Regions from separate parts of the Pseudomonas tremae genome, predicted to be linked through region 3. Evidence: predicted binding sites of a transcription regulator. Region 3 holds the regulator's gene; each other region holds the start of a gene.
What was found. The regulator FliA, encoded in region 3, starts transcription of late flagellar genes. The targets are predictions, from matches to a motif close to CTAAAGTTTNNNNNNNNNNNGCCGNTAA.
Positions count from the first base shown of each region.

Region 1 (5,521 bases), 1.2 Mb from region 3:
CGCGCCCAGGCAGATAGACGCCTGTAATCTTCATGCCCGGCTGAACGTCGACAAATGATTGATTCATTTGCTCGCGCCACTCGCTCAGTTGCCCGGCAGTCACCGTCGGCCCGGAAATGCGCTTGATTTCATCGATGCTGGCATCAACCAGATCTTCGCGATCAATGGCGCGATGGTAGGTGAGCTCAAGGGCCAGTGGAGCATCTGCCACAAAAGGTTTGGAGGGGCTCAAAAGCCTGGCGGTATAGATACGAAAGCCGAACAGACTGAGGTCACCGCCGCCTACCACTTGAGCATTGGGCAATGCCTCATGCCAGTCCGCCGAAGCGTTTGCGCTGAGCAGGATAACCAGCCATAACCACTGTGGTGCACGCATCGGCAACCTCTGTATAGGCACTGCCATAACTTCGATGGCAGGCTGGGAATGAGACAAGTCAGATGCACTGACTCATTGCCGGAATCTATACCAGCAAAATCACTTTGTACAACCGATAAGGCAATTGTTCTTCTCGGTACTTAAAACCAAAAAGCCTGCTCCCGATCAGGATCGGGAACAGGCTTCAGGGCTCAAGACTTAAAGCATCTTTAAATCACGCCACCTGAGAATGAGCGTGCCGCCGGGTCTTCAGCCATTCACTTTTCAGTGCCTGCAATGTGTTTTCCATAAAAGTGCGGTCAGCTGCGGCTTTCTTGCCGACATAACCCTGACCGCGGCGGAACATCTTCAGTGCCGTGCGCATGTGCGGGTGCGCATCGCGAAACTCGCTTTCCTGCGTGAACGGCGACATAGGGTCGACATGCACTTCACCTGAATCGGCGATCCAGACGATGTGGTTGTCCAGCGTATCTTTGCGCGCGGCAAACAGACGAGCCAGCTCATCGATAGTCGGTTGATTGTTGATATTCATGGTGACGCTCCTTCGCTCGCAGACTGTTCGATAGTTGATGCATCAAGTTCATGCGCCGGACGTTCATCGACGAAACTCGTCGAACACGGTTCCAGCCCTAAAGGACATGCAGGTAGCCCTGATGAAAAGCCGCTACACAACAGCATCAGCGCAGAGAAAAGAAGTCACGAAACCCAAAGATCCGGCCCAGGATCATCAATCGATCCGTTACAAGCATCATGAGGACATTTCGCCAGCTTCTCGCCCTTATCGACGACAATGCCAGTTCAGCTCCATCAATCTGCCTTGTGGGCAGCCTACATCCAGGAACATCTCGACGGTTTGCCGAGCCCGTTCAGTACCTATTTGCAGCGCTCCCGATCAGGGAGACAGCTGCATGATGCAAGGGCAAAGGAGATGCGTCAACGATTATGTAGTTATTATTTTAAAGCACTACATAACTGTATGAGGGATCTGCAGTTACACAGAATCCTGACTGAGTGGTCACAGACCGATACAGAATTCGAATAACAAAAAGGCCTGAAAGCTTTCGCTTCCAAGCCTTTGTACAGATGCATGACGCCTGGTGATCAGCTCACCTTGAAGCGCCCCACCAACCCTTGTTGCTGCTCGGCCAATCGAGCCAGTTCGCGGCTGGTGACGGCTGTCTGCTCGGCACCGGCGCTGACCTGGATGACCAGCGCGTTGATGTCGTGGACATTGCGATGGATTTCTTCGGCAACCAGGCTTTGCTCCTCGGCGGCCGAGGCCACCTGGATATTGCGGTCGCTGATGCTGGCGATGCCTTCGGCAATTTCTTCCAGCAGCTCGCCGGCGCGCACCACGTTGCTGGCGCCCTCCTGCGCTTTGCCCAGAGTCTCCTGCATTGAAGCGGCGGCACGTTCGGAACCCGATTGCAGGTTGGCGATCATCTGCTGGATGCTGACGGTAGAGTCCTGGGTCTTCTTGGCCAGGTTGCGCACTTCGTCCGCAACTACCGCAAAGCCGCGACCTTGCTCGCCTGCACGTGCAGCCTCAATGGCCGCGTTGAGCGCCAGCAGGTTGGTCTGGTCGGCGACGCCACGGATCACATCGAGGACCGAGGAAATAGAGTTGCTCTCGCCCTTGAGCTCGCCAATGATCTGCGAAGTTTGCTGCGCCTGAAGCGACAGTCCTTGAATCAGGCTGATGGTGTTTTCGATTTCGGCCTTGCCCTGCATCGTGCTGGCATTGACCCGTTGCGACATTTCCGACGCATCGGTGGTGCTGCGTGCAACGTCCTTGACCGTCGAGCTCATCTGGCTGATGGCAGTGGCCACCTGATCAGTGCCCTGACGTTGCTGTGCCACGTTCTGGCTGGTCTGCAGCGCGACGGCCGAAGACTGTTCGGCCGCCGTGGCAACCTGCGCTGTGGCGCTGCCGATCTCGCGAATGACGTCGCTGATCTGTTGCGCCATGTTGTCCAGGTTGCGTGAGATCTCGCCAAACTCGTCTTTGCCGGTATAACGCGTTCTTGCGGTCAGGTCGCGGGTGGAGAGCGCAACCAGCGTGCGGTTCACGTCCACCACTGCAATCTTGATGTTGCGGATGATCACCGACGCCAGCCAGAGCACGACTATCAGCATCATGACCACCGTCCCGATGGCCACATACAGGCTGCGCTCCGCCTCGTTGCGCGCATCAGAGGCCAGGCTTACGACGGTCTGTCCCAACTCGGTTTCCACCTGAGCCATCATGTCGATACGCGACGTTGCAAGGTTGAACCAGTCTTCCGGTTTTACATTGAGTGGGTCGCCCAATGGCGTATCAAAACCCAGACGCTGCAGACGCGCGACTTCCAGCGAAGCAGGTTGCTGCAAAACAGCGTTCAATTTGGTTTTGAACACTTCAGGGGACCAACGCTGAAAGGCTTCGTAATAACCGGAGAACTCGCCCAGGTTGCGACTGAAGCGTGATAACAGTGCCGCGTCGAAACGGTTCTGGTTGAACGCCAGGCCCAGCAATACACGTTCACGACCTGCGCGCTCTTTCATGTCAACGAATTGGTTGAGGGAGCTCAGGGCACGCAGTATTTGCGGGTCTTCAATCGTGGCTTCGAGAGAGTAAGTAAAGCCGATCAAGACTTTGATGATGTCGGTGAAGCGCGCACCGGACTCGGTATTGTTGATCGCCAGCGCATCGACTTTCAGGCGCAGTGCGATGACGTCATCCAGCGCACGCGACACGTTCTCCGTTCCGGAAAGGCCTTCAGTCGATTGCGCGCGCATTTCGACCATGGCCTTGTCGGTTTCCTGACGAAGGCTTCGCAGCTTGTCCTGCATGGTTTTGCCGCCGCTGCCCAGGAATACGCCACTGGCGCCGCGTTCGCGCTGCAATGTGGTAACCACATCACTCAGCGTACGGGCAACGCTGGTCGCAGTAACCGCGCGACTGTTGTCACCCAGCGTCTCGCTTTTGTCAGCGACGTAGAGACCTGCAAAGGCCAGAAAACCCAGCAGTGGGAAGATTAGAATAAGCAGCAGTTTCATACTCAAAGGAGCATTTCTAAGCATTACAGACCTCGTGACTCGCAAACTTTCTATAAAAATCACTGTGGCCCAACGCTTTATAAGCACTGACGTTTTTATAACCAGAGATGATTCGATAATTAGCCTGCCGTAGCCTGTCCTGCCTCCATCCATTTGTTTCGGCCGTGTTGTAGCAAGCTTTACCTGCCGGTCTGCTTTAATTTGAAAGCACGCCATTGCGAGAACATGAAATGAGTAACGACTGCGCGATTTAATATCAAACAAGAGGAAAAGACATGATCAAGAAAGTCGGCCCTACCGACATCAAACCTGTCCACCGCGCCTCGTGCCATTGCGGCGCGATCATGCTGGAGCTCGATTTACCGGACGGCGTTGTTGACCCGCGACGTTGTGATTGCTCGCTGTGCAGGCGCAGAGGTGCTGTGGTGGCCACTGTGGCGAAAGACGGCGTTCGGGTGATTCATGGGCAGAGTGTGTTGAAGCTGTATCAATTCAACACACGCACCGCCGAGCATTATTTTTGCGGAAGATGCGGGATCTACACCCACCATCAGCGACGTTCCAACCCCAATGAATACGGTTACAACGTCGCCTGCCTGGAAGGTGTGAACCCTTTCGATCTGGGCCAGGTGAAAACCAGCGACGGGGTCAATCATCCATCTGACCGCTCAGCCGATGTAGCACCCGAGTGCGATTAGCGCAGGTTGGTCTTGGCCAGCTCCAGCACTTCGCTGCCTCGTCCGCTCATGATCGCGCGCATCATATACAGACTGAAGCCCTTGGCCTGCGCCAGTTTGATTTTCGGCGGGATGCCCAACTCCTGTTTGGCGGTGACGACGTCGATCAGCACCGGGCCGGGGTGATCAAAGGCCTTGCGCAACGCTGCGGGCAGTTCTTCGGCATTTTCTACTCGCAGGCCAAGAATGCCAGCGCCCAGGGCGATACCGGCAAAGTTGGTTTCGTGCAGGTCAGTGCCATGCGGCACGTAACCGCCGGCCTTCATTTCCATGTCGACGAAGCCCAGTGAACTGTTGTTGAACACCACCAGTTTGATCGGCAGGTTCAACTGCCGAATGCTCAGCAGATCACCCAGCAACATCGACAAACCACCGTCACCACACAGGGCGACGACCTGCCGGTCCGGATGTTCGGCCTTGGCACCCAGTGCCTGAGGCAGCGCATTGGCCATCGAGCCGTGGTTGAACGAGCCGAGCAGGCTGCGTTTGCCGTTCATGTGCAGGTAGCGCGCAGCCCACAGCGTCGGCGTCCCCACGTCTACGGTGAAGATGGCGTCGGCATCGGCATGCTCGTCGACGAGTCGGGTAAGGTACTGCGGGTGAATCGGTGTGCCATCCGGTGTCGGCGTGGCGAGTTCGTCAAGCTCTTCACGCGCCTTGGCGTAATGCTTCAGAGCCTTGTCCAGGAAGCGTCGGTCAGCGTGGGGAGTAAGCTTGGGCAGCAACGCGTCCAGAGTTTCGCGAACACCACCGACCAGCCCCAGGGTCACTGGGGTGCGGCGGCCCAACTGGGTCGGGTCAAGGTCGATCTGAATGATGTCGGCCTTGTCCGGATAGAAGTTGCGATAAGGCAAGCTGCTGCCGAGAATCACCAGCGTGTCGCAGGACAGCATGGCGTGATAGCCGGAGCTGAATCCGATCAGGCCGGTCATGCCGACATCGAACGGGTTGTCGTACTCGACGTGCTGCTTGCCGCGCAGGGCATGGACGATCGGTGCGCCCAGCTTTTCGGCCAGGGCGAGGACCTGCTCGTGAGCACCTTCACAACCAGCTCCGCACAGCAAAGTCACAGCCTTGGAGGCGTTGAGCATTTCGGCCATAGACTGCAAGTCGTTGTCCGCCGGGACGACGGTCGGCGGCGTAGGGGCGACCCATTTCACCGCAACATCCGGAGCCTCGCTGAGCGCCACGTCGCCGGGCAACACGATGACTGCCACGCCCTTCTGGCTGATGGCCGCACGCATGGCACGTTCTAGCACACGCGGAAACTGCTCGGGGTTGCTGACCAGTTCGACGAAGTGGCTGCACTCCTTGAACAGCTCCTGCGGATGAGTTTCCTGAAAGTAGTCCAGGCCTATCTCAGGGGAAG
Region 1 covers NZ_CP066270.1:3,113,197-3,118,717, forward strand. The annotation lists gene I9H09_RS14125 (chalcone isomerase family protein) at 1-376, opposite strand, end outside; gene I9H09_RS14130 (hypothetical protein) at 591-908, opposite strand; gene I9H09_RS14135 (methyl-accepting chemotaxis protein) at 1,478-3,394, opposite strand; gene I9H09_RS14140 (GFA family protein) at 3,691-4,113, shown strand; gene poxB (ubiquinone-dependent pyruvate dehydrogenase) at 4,110-5,521, opposite strand, start outside.
Region 1: a site for FliA is predicted at 3,571-3,598, ahead of I9H09_RS14135 (methyl-accepting chemotaxis protein). Genes of this name have one in related genera too.

Region 2 (5,521 bases), 2.9 Mb from region 3:
GCCAGGTTGCCCCACTCTCCCCAAGAGCCTGCGTAGGCCTTGACCCTCGGATAGCCAAGCGCTTTTGCCACCAGATAGGTAAAGCCCGACCGGTGGTGGGTCTGGCAATGGGTAATCACTTCCTTGTCGGGAGTGATGCCCAGATCACGCAGGATTTGCGGCATGTCCTGACGAATACGCAGGTTGCGCGCCTTGTCCATGCCGGCGGTCCATTCAAAATTGACTGCGCCAGGTATGTGGCCGCCTCTGGCTGCGACCACTTTTTCGCCCGAATACTCGGTGGGCGCGCGCGCGTCCCAGATCGCCAGGTCGTCTGCACCAAGGCGACTCTGCAGGTATTCGCGGGTGGCGGTTGGCTCATCGTGCAGCGTCAGTGTGACCGGGCCGCCTGCGGCAGGCGGAGTCTCGGTGCTCATGGGCAGCGATTCTGCTTCCCAGGCCAGAACGCCACCGTCCAGGTAGTGATAGCGATGATGGCCAATGACATCAAGGAGCCAGATGAAACGGCCGGCCCAGCCGCCGCCTTCGTCATCGTAGACGACATAGACCGCATCGGGATTGTGCCCCAGCTCGCCGAACAACTGCTCCAGCCCGGCCGTGTCAGGCAGCAGACCGGGGGCGGGCGGTTTGCCCAGTTGGGTGCGTTTGGGGTCGACGAAGCGAGCACCGCGAATATGCCCGGCTTCGTAGCGAGCGCTGCTGGTCAGATCCACGAGAATCAGTTCTGGGGCGTCGAGACGCTCAAGCAGATCGTTGGGTTCGATGACCAGCGACAAGCCAGTGAATTCGGACATTTGCAGCCTCCGATGAATAGAAAGACGCGAATTGTACGCCAGGCCTCATGCTTTGCGATGACTAAAGATGCCAAGAGCCCGTTCAATACATTGCGCGGTTTTTCCGAACGCCTGAACGGAAATTTCCGACAGCGCGCCGCCGCCCTGATCGGCCACGACCAGCAGCATGACTTTGCCATTGTTGCTCAGCGAACGAATCAACCAGTGCTGGCCGTTGAACAATGCCTTGAGCGATGCAGGCAGCAGCGCTGCGAATTGGGCATTGTTGGCAGGAGTCATGCGCAGTTGCGTCGGCTGAGTCAACAGGCGTTGTAACACCGTGCTTTCCTTGACGAAAAGCTGCAAGGCGGCTGTTTCCTGGGGCAGGCCGGCAAGTTGATTGACGCGCAGCACTGATGACGTCTTGTCCAGCATCAACAGCATGACGCGCTCCATGCCGCAGGCCATGAATGCATCGCGAGCCGAGGTTGTCAGGTGCATGGCGTTAATGAACGGCGTCGGTTCCTGGAGCAGTTCTGCGCAGTTCTTGCGCCACAATTGCAAGGCGTCTGCCGAGGGCGGCGGGGCGGGCTCGTTATCGCGTCTCACGCGACGCGCATCCCAGGGCCAGATCAATGATTCGGCAGGGTGCCATAGATCGTTCTCCGCATGAATGCGGGCACTGCCAGCCGCGTTCTGGTGCGCCTGTTGCTGCACCTCATCGAGCGGTTGTTGCAGATAAAGGCTGGTCAGGCGCTCCCAGCGCAGGCAATGCGGACTGTTCCAGGCCTGTTGTGCTGCCAGCGCCAGGCCGTTGCCGAGCAGCACGGTATTGGCGGGCTGATTAAGCCAGCGTCGAAGATTGGGGTCGGCGTCCATCAGCTGTTGCTGTTCCAGCGGGCTGCGGCCCTCGCGCGCAATGCGCAGCGCTCTGGCCAGTTCGTGACGTTCGTTGATCAGCAACTTGTAGCCACGTGTGACCCACACCGGCAGGCGCCAGAATTCGGCCAGCGCCAGACACAGTTCCAGCAAGTTGACGCCGAACAGCTCTTTTTCTACTGCAACGCTGGAGTGCCCCTTGTGGATAACTCGCAACTCAAGCTCTTCCAGCAGTTTCGGGTACGCCAATGCCATTGGCCAGAGCGGCGCGAGAAATAGCAGGCTGCCCAGATGGATGTCCTGCCACAGCCGCGCAAGACGGCTGGCAAACAGCCCGTTGGCCTGTTGCGTGGCGTGTTGGCTGACCAGTATCAGTTGGCGGTAAGCGGCAGGAATCTCTTCAGGTGGTTTGGCCGGCAGGCGGCCTAAAAGGACTTCGGTGCGCGCCAGGCCCAGACGGTTGATCGCGATTTCCAGGCTCTCGGCCTGCTCGGTCATGCCGTGCGTGTGATGGTTTGCCTCGCGCATCACGCTCAGCACCAGTGCAGGACTTTCCTGCATCATCTCGGCAATGTCACGCAGTGAACGGCGGCTGTCGTTGAGTGCGGAACGCACATGCGCGTGATTGGCGGCAGGGACTGGCAACGCGATACCGTCAAGCTGTTTGACCCAGGCGTCGAGCGTCTTCGGAACAAGATGATGCGATGTATGTGCTGTCGGCATTGGATGGCCTGTGCGACTGATTATCCGGGCGGGAAGACTGCCAGTGTGCTGGGTGGAACGGCCATTTTCACCTGTTGATTCGGCAGGCGAAATGGGTTTTTCACGAGAACCGGCTATAGTCTGGCCCAGATGGGCCGATAAGGAGAAGAAGAGATTCATGAACTTCCGCACTGTCCCTGAACCCGACTCTTAGTAAAGTATTTTCTCCTATGGCTAAAATCATCGGCATCATTGTCGTAATCGCGAGCATCCTCGGCGGATACGTGCTGTCCCATGGCAAGATCATGGCGCTGTTCCAGCCCTATGAGGTCTTGATCATCGGCGGTGCTGCGCTGGGCGCATTCCTCCAGGCCAACCCTGGCTACATGTTCATGCACGTGTTCAAGAAGTCGCTGAAGATGTTCGGCAGTCGCTTCACTCACGCCTATTACCTTGAGGTGCTGGGTCTGGTCTACGAGATCCTCAACAAGAGCCGTCGTGAAGGCATGATGGCGATTGAAGGGGATATCGAAGACGCCGCCTCCAGCCCGATTTTCACCAAATACCCGGGTGTCCTGAAAGATGAGCGCATGACCGCGTACATCTGCGATTACCTGCGCATCATGTCGTCCGGCAACATGGCGCCCCACGAGCTGGAGGGCCTGTTCGACATGGAACTGCTGAGCATGAAAGAAGAGCTCGAGCATCCATCCCATGCCGTCACCGGTGTCGCAGATGGCATGCCCGGTTTCGGTATCGTGGCGGCAGTACTGGGTATCGTAGTAACGATGGCGTCGCTGGGTTCGGGCGACAAGGCTGCGATCGGTATGCACGTAGGTGCGGCGCTGGTCGGTACATTCTTCGGTATTCTTGCGGCTTACGGCTTCTTCGGTCCGCTGGCCACCAGCCTTGCGCACGATGCCAAGGAAGAAATGAACGTCTATGAAAGCATCAAGGCGTCGCTGGTGGCTTCGGCTTCCGGCATGCCGCCTTCGCTGGCCGTCGAGTTCGGTCGCAAGGTTCTTTATCCACTGCATCGCCCCAGCTTCAGCGAGCTGGAACAAGCGGTTCGCGGTCGCTAAGTCATGGAAAATAATCAGCCGATTATCATCAAGCGCGTAAAGCGCTTCGGTGGCGGACATCACGGCGGCGCCTGGAAAATCGCCTTTGCCGACTTCGCGACTGCGATGATGGCGTTCTTTCTGGTGCTGTGGCTGATGTCGTCTGCCACGCCCGAGCAATTGCTCGCGGTCGCTGGCTACTTCAAGGACCCGGTCGGCTTCTCGGACAGTGGTTCGCCCTATGTGATCGACCTGGGTGGTTCGCCGGAAATGTCGCCGAACCAGACCCTCAATCCCGAGGTGCAGACCACGCCTTCACCGGACACTGTGCCCATTGAGGCAGAGACATCCGAGACCAAGGCCGAAGCGGTCGAGCAGGAGCGTCTGGAGATGCTGCTGCAGGAACTGCAGAACAAGGTCGAGGAAAACCCGCAACTGCAGAAGTTCAAAGACCAGATTCTGTTCGAGATCACGCAGGACGGCTTGCGTATCCAGATCATGGATGCCGAAAATCGGCCCATGTTCGACTCGGGTAGCGCCCGGCTCAAACCGTATTTCGAGGACATTCTGCTGGCGCTGGCCGACACCATCAAAAGCGTGCCGAACAAGGTCAGTATCAGCGGTCATACAGATGCAACGCCTTTTGTGGGCAGTGGCGGCTTCGGCAACTGGGAGCTGTCGGCCAACCGCGCGAACGCTGCACGCCGGGCATTGGTCGCCGGGACGTACCCGGATGCACAGGTGGCAAGGGTGGTGGGTTATGCCTCGTCGGCGCTTTATGACCACGAGAACCCAACCAATCCGGTCAACCGCCGCATCGATATCGTGGTCCTGACCAAAAAGGCCCAGCACCGTATCGAAGGCGATCAGAACTCCGGTGGAGCGCCAACCAAGCCTGCGCCAGCAGCACCGGTTACGCCCGCAGCGCCTGCTGCTCCGGGTATTCCGGGTATTCCGGGTGCTTCCACAGCAACACCGGCCGACCCGCAGGCGTATGCTCAGCCGCACGAGATTCGGCAGAAGCTGAACATTTTCGATGATGGCAAGCTGCGAGTAGAGCCGGCCCAGAACTGAGCCGCACAGATACAAAGACGCCGCGATCATCGCGGCGTTTTTGTGTGTGCGGTTTCAGCCGTCAGTAACTGTCTTGCGGCAGGCTGGCAATGATCGAGCGATAGCTGTTCATGCGCTGCTGTTGCACGCGGCCGTCTTCCAGACCCTTGAGCAAGGCACAACCCGGTTCGCGGTCATGCTTGCAGTCGCGGAAGCGGCAGGTGCCGATCAGGTCATTGAACTCGATGAAACCGGCTTCGACGTCGGCTCGGCTGACGTGGCCCAGGCCAAACTCACGAATACCGGGTGAGTCGATCAAGTCGCCACCACGCGGGAAGTGAAACAGGCGTGCGGTGGTGGTCGTGTGCGTGCCCTGACCGGACACCTCGGACAAAGGCCCGACCCGCGTATCGGTTTCCGGCAGCAGGCTGTTGACCAGCGAGGACTTGCCGACACCGGACTGCCCGACGAATACGCTGATATGGCCATCAAGCTGGCTTTGCAGCTTCTGCATGCCATCGCCTTGGTGCGCGGACACTTCCAGCACTGGGTAGCCCAGCGTGCGATAGACCGCGAGCAGCGCATTCAGCGCCGGCGCGTTCTGCTCGTCGATGAGGTCGGCTTTGTTTAGCAGCAGCAGCGGATGAATCCCGGCATGCTCGGCGGCGACAAGGTAACGGTCAATCAGGTTGGCATGCGGCTCGGGCATCGGCGCAAAGACGATCACAATCAGATCGACGTTGGCGGCCACGGGCTTGAGCTGCCCGCGGGAATCCGGACGGCGCAGTTCGGTGGAGCGGGGCAGTTGCGCGACGATCACGCCGATGCCCTGATTGCCGGCCCGCCAGACCACGCGATCGCCAGTAACCAATGCAGGCAGGTTGGCACGCAGGTGACAGCGGAATACCTGGCCGGCTGTCTCGCTTTCCTGGGCCTCTACTTCAACCTGTACGCCGAAGTGGGCAATGACCAGGCCTGTCTGCTCGGGACCGAGGTCGCCGCCTTCCAGTGTTTCGAGTGTAACGGACTCGCGTTTTGCTGCACGTGCAGCAC
Region 2 covers NZ_CP066270.1:4,749,643-4,755,163, reverse strand. The annotation lists partial or broken gene I9H09_RS21505 (rhodanese-like domain-containing protein) at 1-794, opposite strand, end outside; gene I9H09_RS21500 (HDOD domain-containing protein) at 840-2,375, opposite strand; gene motA (flagellar motor stator protein MotA) at 2,585-3,436, shown strand; gene motB (flagellar motor protein MotB) at 3,440-4,489, shown strand; gene rsgA (small ribosomal subunit biogenesis GTPase RsgA) at 4,551-5,521, opposite strand, start outside.
Region 2: a site for FliA is predicted at 2,489-2,516, ahead of motA (flagellar motor stator protein MotA). Genes of this name have one in related genera too.

Region 3 (5,521 bases):
TGAGCTGATCGGGCACGAGGAAGTGCAGCAGTTGATGCAATTGTTGGCCAAAAGCTCGCCCAAGCTGGCTGAAGAGCTGGTGCCGGGTGTGTTGTCCCTGTCGTCGCTGCTCAACGTATTGCAAGCGCTGCTTTCCGAGCATGTGCCGGTGCGAGATATCCGCAGCATTGCAGAAGCTATCGCCAACAACGCTGGCAAGAGTCAAGATACCGCCGCTTTGGTGGCGGCAGTGCGGGTCGGTCTGAGCCGTGCAATCGTCCAAAGCATTGTAGGCATTGAGCCGGAGCTGCCTGTTATCACTCTGGAGCCAAGGTTGGAACAGATATTGCTCAATAGTCTTCAGAAGGCTGGTCAGGGTCAGGAAGAAGGCGTTTTGCTTGAACCCAGCATGGCTGAAAAGCTCCAGCGTTCGTTGATAGAGGCCGCCCAGCGTCAAGAGATGCAAGGGTTGCCGGTAATTCTTCTGGTAGCAGGTCCTGTCCGGGCGATGCTGTCACGATTTGGACGATTGGCTGTACCGAACATGCATGTTCTGGCGTATCAGGAAATACCGGACAACAAGCAAGTAACCATCGTAGCGACTGTCGGGCCAAACGGCTGAGGTAGTGAGTCATGCAAGTTAAGCGATTTTTCGCCGCCGATATGCGTCAAGCCATGAAGCTGGTTCGCGATGAGCTGGGCGCCGAAGCGGCCATCATCGGTAACCGGCGCATTGCTGGTGGCGTCGAGCTGACTGCTGCTCTGGATTACAAGCTTTCTGCCCTGGCCCCTCGCGTGCCCAACATGGAGCTGGAAGACGAACTGCGCAAAACCCAGTCGCGCATCGTTTCCGCTCAGGCTGAACTGAACAATCGCAGTGACAGTGACGTGTCGGTCAACCTCCAGCTGTTTTCCGGCAAGACCGGCAGCGCTGCAGACACACACATCGAACCCACGCTTGAAGAGCCGCCACGTCCGTTTGCTGCCTATGCGTCTGCGCCTGCCGCAGAGCCTGCTGGCGGCCAGCGCGCCTTCGAGTCGATGCGTTCCGAACTGAATGGCCTGCGCGAGCTGCTGGAAGTCCAGCTGGGCTCCCTGGCCTGGAATCAGCTTCAGGGCAGCCGTCCGCAGCAGGCCAACCTCTGGCGCCGTCTGCAACGTGTCGGCTTGTCCGGCCCGCTGTCCCGCGACCTGCTGTCGATGATCCCCGACATAGACGAGCCTCGTCAGGCATGGCGCATGTTGCTGGCGCATCTGGCCCGCATGATTGCCGTGCCTGACATTGAGCCGCTGGAAGAGGGCGGCGTGATCGCCATGGTCGGTCCTGCCGGTATGGGCAAGACCACCACACTGGCCAAACTGGCAGCCCGCTACGTGCTGAAGTACGGTCCGCAGAATATCGCTCTGGTCAGCATGGACAGTTTCCGCATCGGTGCCCAGGAGCAGCTCAAGACGCTCGGGCGCATTCTCAACGTGCCGGTTACCCATGTCGATCCGGGCCAGTCTCTGGTTCAGGCTCTCGAGCCACTGCTGCGCAAGCGCGTGGTGCTGATCGATACCGCCGGCCTGCAGGCCAGTGATCCTGCGCTGCGCATGCAGCTGGAGAGTCTGGCAGGGCGTGGCATAAAATCGCGCAACTACCTGGTACTGGCAACAACTAGCCAGAAGCAGGTACTGACAGCGGCTTATCACAGTTACAAACGTTGTGGCCTGGCCGGATGCATTCTGACCAAGCTCGATGAAACAGCCAGCCTCGGCGAAGTCCTGAGCCTGGCGATCAGTCACGAACTACCAGTGGCCTACCTGACGGACGGTCCACGTATTCCTGAAGATCTGCATATTCCACGCCGTCACCAACTGGTTAGCCGTGCGGTGAGCGTTCAGATGCAGGATGAGCCGAGCGAGGAAGCGATGGCTGATATGTTTGCCGACCTCTATCACACCCCTGGCAAGAGAGTGGGTTAAGTGATGGATATTATTGAAATGTCCCTGCATCAACGGTCTGCCTGGCATTGTTCATTAGTGAATGTGCGGTTCTCGGTGTGGTTTCGGTCTACGCAAGACAAGGTAAAGAAATAACATGGGCAGCATGCATCCCGTACAGGTGATCGCGGTGACCGGCGGCAAAGGTGGCGTCGGTAAGACTAACGTGTCAGTGAACCTCTCACTGGCCCTCGCCGAGCTTGGCCGGCGCGTTATGCTGCTTGATGCCGATCTTGGTCTGGCCAATGTCGACGTCTTGCTGGGCCTGACGCCGAAGCGCACGCTTGCCGATGTCATAGAGGGTCGCTGCGAACTGCGCGATGTTCTATTGCAGGGGCCGGGCGGGGTTCGTATCGTGCCTGCAGCTTCCGGCACCCAGAGCATGGTGCATCTGTCTCCGGCCCAGCATGCCGGTCTGATCCAGGCGTTCAGCGATATTGGCGACAATCTCGACGTACTGGTGATCGACACGGCTGCCGGTATTGGCGAATCAGTGGTGAGCTTTGTGCGCGCTGCTCAGGAAGTGCTGCTGGTGGTGTGCGACGAGCCCACGTCGATCACCGATGCCTACGCCCTGATCAAACTGCTCAACCGCGACTACGACATGAACCGCTTCCGGGTCCTGGCCAACATGGCTCAGAGCCCTCAGGAAGGGCGCAACCTGTTCGCCAAGCTCACCAAAGTGACAGACCGTTTTCTTGATGTTGCCCTGCAGTATGTAGGCGCTGTGCCGTATGACGAATGCGTGCGCAAGGCCGTGCAGAAACAGCGTGCCGTCTACGAAGCATTCCCGCGTTCCAAATGTGCACTGGCGTTCAAGGCTATTGCCCAGAAGGTTGATACCTGGCCGTTGCCGGCCAATCCGCGGGGTCATCTCGAGTTCTTCGTTGAGCGACTCGTTCACCAGACCAGTGCGGGGCCTGTGCAATGACTGCGAGCGGCTACCAGATGTACAGCAAGACTTCTCGGAACTCACAATATGAGCTGATCGAGCGCTATGCGCCTTTGGTCAAGCGCATTGCCTACCACTTGCTGGCGCGTTTGCCAGCCAGCGTGCAGGTCGAGGATCTGATCCAGGCCGGCATGATCGGTCTGCTTGAAGTCTCTACCAAATATGACTCCACCAAGGGTGCGAGCTTCGAGACCTATGCCGGCATTCGTATCCGTGGTGCGATGCTCGATGAGGTCCGCAAGGGTGACTGGGCTCCGCGTTCGGTACACCGCAATACGCGCATGGTCAGTGACGCAATTCGGGCAATTGAAGCTAAAACCGGTCGTGACGCTAAAGATCACGAGGTTGCTGCCGAACTCCAGTTGAGTCTTGATGATTATTACGGGATTTTGAATGACACCTTGGGCAGCCGCCTTTTCAGTTTCGACGACCTTTTGCAGGACGGGGATCATGAAGGGCTGCACGAGGACGGTGCAAGCGGTTCGCTTGAGCCGTCGCGCGATCTGGAAGACGAGCGCTTCCAGGCTGCGTTGGCCGATGCAATTGCCAATCTGCCAGAGCGTGAGCGTCTGGTATTGGCGCTGTACTACGACGAAGAGCTGAATCTCAAGGAAATCGGAGAGGTTCTTGGGGTCAGCGAATCTCGAGTCAGTCAGTTACACAGCCAGTGCGCAGCTCGTTTGCGAGGGCGTTTGGGGGAGTGGCGAGCGCGTTGACGGCAATCCGCGACGCAAGTCGCGAGTTGTCTGCATGCCGGCTGTGCAAAGCGTTACGTGGTAACAGGATGAACGAGACGCAAGCCCATCGAACATTGTCTCGATGGGCTTTCGTTCAAGGTCTTTGCCTGTCGTTGTGCCAAGCCCGTCGTCGTTTCGTATAGCTGGAGGTGTGCTGTGCCAGTATTGAGTGAACAGCGTGTTCAGGTGCTGAATGCGTTAAAGACTGCTTGGAGGTCGAATTGGACAAGAACATGAAAATCCTCATCGTTGATGACTTCTCAACGATGCGGCGGATCATCAAGAACCTTTTGCGTGATCTGGGGTTTACCAACACATCGGAAGCGGATGATGGTCTGACCGCACTGCCGATGCTGCAAAGCGGTGCCTTTGACTTTCTGGTGACCGACTGGAACATGCCTGGCATGTCCGGTATCGATCTGTTGCGTCAGGTCCGTGCGGATGATCGCCTCAAGAATCTTCCCGTGCTGATGGTCACTGCAGAAGCCAAGCGTGAGCAGATCATTGAAGCTGCTCAGGCCGGGGTGAACGGTTATGTAGTCAAGCCATTCACGGCTCAAGCGCTGAAAGAGAAGATCGAAAAGATCTTTGACCGCGTCAATAGCTGATGCATGCCGCGAGGGCGCTATGGATAACAATGATTCGATGGCCGACTTTGAGTCGACCCTAAAAAGACACGCGCAGGAACTCGTTACCAGCCTTGAAAAGGGTCGTTTCGGCGAGGCTGTGCAACTGATCCATGAGCTCAATCAGACACGTGACCGCGGCCTTTATCAGGAAGTGGGCAAGCTGACGCGTGAGCTTCACAGTGCAATCGTCAACTTTCATATCGATCCGCACATGCCTCAGGCCGAGGAAGTGTCGCAAATCACCGACGCCACCGAACGCCTGTCGTACGTAGTCAGGCTGACCGAGAACGCAGCCAACCGCACGATGGACCTGGTCGAGGAAAGTACGCCGGTCATGAATGGCCTGAGTTCCGACGCCAAGGCTTTGAGCGAGGATTGGGGGCGTTTCATGCGCCGCGAAATCAGCGCTGAAGAGTTTCGCGAGCTGGCCAAGCGAGTCGACGGTTTTCTGACGCGCACCGAAAAGGAAACCCACCAGGTTGCCGGCCATCTCAACGATATTCTGCTTGCTCAGGATTATCAGGACCTTACGGGTCAGGTGATCAAGCGCGTTACGCAGCTGGTCACTGAAGTTGAGAGCAATCTGCTCAAGCTGGTGCTCATGGCCAGCCATGTCGATCGCTTCGCAGGCATCGAACATGACGAAGAATCCATCCTTGCAGAAAAAGATCCTAAAAAACATCTCGCCAAGGGTGAAGGTCCGCAGATTCATGCCGATAAACGTGAAGACGTCGTATCCGGACAGGATGATGTAGACGATCTGCTATCGAGCCTCGGCTTCTAAGGTCTGTTGACGGTTAATTTAGGGAGCACCCCATGAGCTTCGGCGCCGATGAAGAAATCCTTCAGGATTTTCTGGTAGAGGCCGGCGAAATTCTGGAGCAGTTGTCAGAGCAGTTGGTCGAGCTGGAAAGCCGACCGGATGATGCTGACCTGCTCAATGCAATTTTTCGCGGTTTTCACACTGTAAAAGGCGGCGCCGGCTTCCTCCAGCTCCATGAGCTGGTGGAGTGCTGCCACATCGCCGAAAACGTCTTCGACATCCTGCGCAAGGGTGAGCGTCGCGTTGATTCCGAACTGATGGATGTGGTCCTGGAGGCTCTGGACACCGTCAACAGCATGTTTGGTCAAGTACGAGAAAGAACCAACGTCACCCCGGCGACCCCTGAGCTGCTGGCTGCCCTGGCGCGGCTGGCTGAGCCACAATCTGCGGATGTGGTCGAAGCGCCAGAGCCAGAGCC
Region 3 covers NZ_CP066270.1:1,887,056-1,892,576, forward strand. The annotation lists gene flhA (flagellar biosynthesis protein FlhA) at 1-601, shown strand, start outside; gene flhF (flagellar biosynthesis GTPase FlhF) at 613-1,944, shown strand; gene fleN (flagellar synthesis regulator FleN) at 2,060-2,893, shown strand; gene fliA (RNA polymerase sigma factor FliA) at 2,890-3,630, shown strand; gene I9H09_RS08760 (chemotaxis response regulator CheY) at 3,885-4,259, shown strand; gene I9H09_RS08765 (protein phosphatase CheZ) at 4,279-5,064, shown strand; gene I9H09_RS08770 (chemotaxis protein CheA) at 5,097-5,521, shown strand, end outside.